2 regions of the Microbacterium sp. dk485 genome follow, and region 1 is predicted to be linked to the other one. Evidence: predicted binding sites of a transcription regulator. Region 1 holds the regulator's gene; the other holds the start of a gene.

Evidence for each region. The regulator HrcA, encoded in region 1, represses chaperone genes, less so after heat shock. The targets are predictions, from matches to a motif close to TTNGCACTCGNNNNNNNCGAGTGCNAA.
Region 2: groES (co-chaperone GroES) is a predicted target of HrcA. The motif match lies at 1,439-1,465, and genes of this name have one in related genera.

Annotation. Positions count from the first base shown of each region.
Region 1 is NZ_SPQW01000002.1:645,101-647,298, forward strand. It holds gene hemW (radical SAM family heme chaperone HemW) at 1-800, shown strand, start outside; gene hrcA (heat-inducible transcriptional repressor HrcA) at 879-1,919, shown strand; gene dnaJ (molecular chaperone DnaJ) at 1,971-2,198, shown strand, end outside.
Region 2 is NZ_SPQW01000001.1:619,320-621,517, forward strand. It holds gene rarD (EamA family transporter RarD) at 1-919, opposite strand, end outside; gene groES (co-chaperone GroES) at 1,054-1,350, opposite strand; gene E4V99_RS18685 (Hsp70 family protein) at 1,678-2,198, shown strand, end outside.

The DNA of each region.
Region 1 (2,198 bases):
AATTGGCCGCGGCCGGGGTGACCCGCATGTCGATCGGCATGCAGTCCACCCGCCCGCACGTGCTGGCGGCGCTGGATCGCACGCACGATCCGGCCAACGTCCGCACGGCCGTCGCCGCCGCCCGCCGCGCAGGACTGGACGTCAGCGTCGACCTCATCTACGGCACGCCGGGGGAGTCGCTGGAGGACTGGCGCGCCTCGCTGGAGGAGGCGATCTCGCTCGAGCCCGACCATCTGTCCGCCTACGCGCTGATCGTGGAGGACGGCACGAAGCTGGCCCGTCAGATCCGCCGCGGGGAGTTGGCCGAGCCCGACGATGACCTCGAGGCCGACATGTACGAGCTGGCCGACGACCTGCTCGGCGCGGCCGGCCTGGAATGGTACGAGGTCTCCAACTGGGCACGTGGGCCCGAGCACCGCTCCCGTCACAACCTCGCGTACTGGCGCGGCGCCGACTGGTGGGGCTACGGTCCGGGCGCGCACAGTCATGTCTCCGGCCTGCGGTGGTGGAACGTGCGTCATCCCGCCGCGTACGCCGCCCGGCTCGCGCAGGGCACGTCGCCGGCGGCGGGGCGGGAACGGCCGGATGCGGCATCCCGGCGCCTGGAAGAGGTCTTGCTGCGCTCGCGCATCCGGGAGGGCTACCCGGTCGCGGAACTGCTCGGCGAGGGGCGGCACGCCGTGGCCGGTCTCGTCGCCGACGGCCTCGTCGAGGGCGCCGACGCGGTGCGCGGTCACGTCGTGCTCACGCGGCGGGGTCGCCTGCTCGCCGATGCCGTGGTGCGCACCCTCACGCAGTGAGCCTCGGCGGCCGTTCGGACTTCTCCGCTAGAATTGGCACTCAGAGTGTAAGAGTGCCAGTCGGTGGAGAGGAGTGCCATGGTCACCGAACGCGGGCTCCAAGTGCTGCGGGCCATCGTGCAGGACTTCGTCGACACGAGGGAACCGGTCGGCAGCAAGGCGATCGTGGAGCGGCACGCGTTCGGCGTGTCGGCGGCCACCATCCGCAACGACATGGCGCTGCTGGAGGACGAGGAGCTCATCATCGCTCCGCACACCTCCTCCGGGCGCGTACCCACCGACAAGGGCTACCGCGTCTTCGTCGATCACCTGGCCGAGTTGCGTCCGCTCTCCGGGGCACAGCGCTCGGCGATCGCCTCCTTCCTCGACGACTCCGGCGACCTCGACGACCTGCTCGGACGCACGGTCCGGGCCCTCACCCGGCTCACGGGCCAGGTCGCCATGGTGCAGTACCCCTCGTTCGCCACGGCGAACGTCACCCACGTCGAGCTCGTGAGCCTCGGCGGTGGCCGCATGCTCGTGGTCGTCGTGACCGACACCGGACGCGTGACGCAGCGGATGGCCTTCTCCCGCGAAGAGCCCACCGACGCCGACCTCGCGCAGCTGCGCAGCCGCATCGGCGGTCTCGTCGTGGGGCATTCCGTGCGGGATGCGTCGGAGCGACTTGCCACGATCCTCAGCGGCGGCGCGACCCCTGCCGGCGGCGTCGATGCGATGGCGCAGCCGATCCTGCGGGTCCTGGCCGAGGAGCTGGAGGAATTCCGGCAGGATCGCCTCGTCATGGCCGGTGCCGCCACGCTCGCGCGCCGCGAATCCGACTTCCGGGGCAGCATCTACCCGCTCCTGGAGGCGATCGAGGAGCAGGTGACGCTGCTGCGCCTGATGAGCGAGATGGTCGCCGACGATCAGGGCCTGTCGGCGAGTATCGGACGTGAGAACGAGCCGTTCGGCCTGACCGAGGCATCCGTCCTCGTGAGCGATTACGACGCACCCGCCAGCGGCGCCCGCGTCGGGCTGCTCGGTCCCACCCGGATGGACTACCCCTCCAACCTCGCGGCGGTCCGTGCCGTCGCGCACTATCTGACCCGGATGCTCGAAGAGGACGAGAACGGCCGCTGAGGCGCATCCGGTCTCCGAACGATCCCGCTGAGAGCGGGCAGGAAGGCGACTGTGGCTGACCATTACGAGGTCCTCGGCGTCGCGCGCGACGCGGCACCCGACGAGATCAAGCGCGCGTATCGGCGACTGGCACGCGAGCTGCACCCCGACGTCAACCCCGGTGAGGATGCGGCGGAGCGCTTCAAGCTCGTCACGCACGCGTACGACGTGCTGAGCGACCCGGATCAGCGCCGCCGGTACGACATGGGCGGCGACTCGAATCCGTTCGCCGGCGCGGGT
Region 2 (2,198 bases), on a different contig from region 1:
CGGCCGCGACGGAGTCGGCGGTCAGCACGATGAGGGCGACCCACACGAGGGCGAACCCGATCCACCGCTCCACCGGCATCGGCTCGCCGAACACCCACACCCCGATCGCGAACTGCAGGATGGGCGCCACGAACTGCAGCATCCCCATGACCGTCAGCGGCGTGCGCCGCGCGCCGGCGGCGAAGAACAGCAGCGGGGTGGCGGTGACCACGCCCGCGAGCAGGAGCAGCACGGCGTGAACAGGGCCGGCCGTGAACAGGGTGAGCCCGGAGATCGCGGCCACGACGGCGAGCTGCACGAGCGCTATGGGGGTGAGCCACGCCGATTCCAGCGTGAGCCCGCTGACGGCGTCGACGGCCGGGCCGATGCGCTTTTTCACCAGGCCGTACAGGCCGAAGGAGAACGCCAGGCTCAGGGCGATCCAGGGGAACGCGCCGTAGCCGACGACGATGACGACGACCGCGACGGCGGCCAGCCCGAGGGCGAGCCACTGGGTGAGGCGCAGGCGCTCGCGCAGCACGAGAACGCCCAGCACGACCGTCACGAGAGGGTTGATGAAGTAGCCCAGGCTCGTCTCCACGACGTGGCCGCTGAGGGTGGCCAGGACGTAGACCATCCAGTTGATATAGATGAGTCCGCCGGCCAGGGCCGTCCAGCCGAGCAGTCTCGGCTGCCGGAGAATCGCCCGCAGCGGCCGCCACGCACGGGTGACCGCGAGCAGGACCACGCAGAACACCAACGACAGCACGATCCGCCACGCCACGAGCTCCCACGCCCCGGTGGGCAGGAGCGAGACGAAGTACAGCGGCAGGATGCCCCACAGCAGGTACGCGGTGAAGGCGTACGCCCCGCCGGTCAGTCGCTCGCGGGCCTCCGACGGTGCAGGTGCGACGGGGGCGGGGGGCGTCGTCCGATCCACTCCCCCAGCCTATGGGCGTGCGCCGACGCCGGGCCGGACATCACGCCGCGCGCACGAGCGCGTGACCGCGGAATCCTGCCACGCACGCGAAAGCCCCGGATGCCGAGGCATCCGGGGCTTTCGGAGAACTGGTGTCAGCGGACGACGACCGCGAGGACGTCGCGAGCCGAGAGCACGAGGTACTCGTCGGCGCCGAACTTGACCTCGGTGCCGCCGTACTTGCTGTAGATCACGCGGTCGCCGACGGCGACGTCGAGCGGAACGCGGTTGCCGTTGTCGTCGATGCGGCCGGGTCCGACGGCGACGACCTCGCCCTCCTGCGGCTTCTCCTTGGCGGTGTCGGGGATGACGAGACCACTGGAGGTGGTCTGCTCAGCCTCGACCTGCTGGATGACGATGCGGTCCTCGAGCGGCTTGATGGAAACCGACACGGTCTACCTCTTCTTTCTTCACGCTTCGGTACAGAAGACTCGTTAGCACCCGCGCGGGGTGAGTGCTAACGCCAGTGTACGGAAAGAGCTGGCACTCACGCAACGCGAGTGCCAGCCCGGCGACGGATGCGGCACCTGCTGCCGAGCCCCGGGCGCCGGCCACCCTTCCCATCCATGCGGGCGTGTGCCACAATCCAACACACGTCGATGCGCTGGGGGCACGCATCGGCCATTGGGACATCAGTGGGGATGAGCCTGGGCTTTCCCTTGCTGGCGTACGGAACGAGCGCGGGGGCCCCTCGGGGCAGCTTCGTCCGGGGGGAAGAAATGAATGGTCCGTACTATTTGGCGATCGATGTCGGCACCAGCCGGACATCTGCGGCGATCGCGAGGTTCGCGCCGGACGGCAGTCTGCTGGCCACGCCGTTCCCGCTCGGGCGCAGCGGCGACAACGCACCCACGGTGGTGTTCGCCGCCGACGGCGAGCTGCTGTTCGGCGACGCGGCCGAGCGGCGGGGGCATACGCAGCCGGATCGCCTGATCCGGGAGTACAAGCGCCGGATCGGCGACGACGTGCCGATCCTCGCCGCCGACCGCGCCTTCGCGCCGGAGGAGCTGTACGCCCGCACGGTGGACTGGGCAGCGCGCGCCGTCGTGGAGCGCGAGGGCGGATCCCCCGCGCTGCTGGCGATCACGGTGCCCGCCGCGTGGGGCGAGTACCGCAGCGACATCGTGCGGACGGCGCTGTCGGAGCAGGGTTGGCGCGGCGTCGTGGTCATCACCGAGCCGGAGGCCGCCGCCCGCCACTACGAGTCGACCAATCCGCTGCCCGAGGGCCGCGTTCTCGC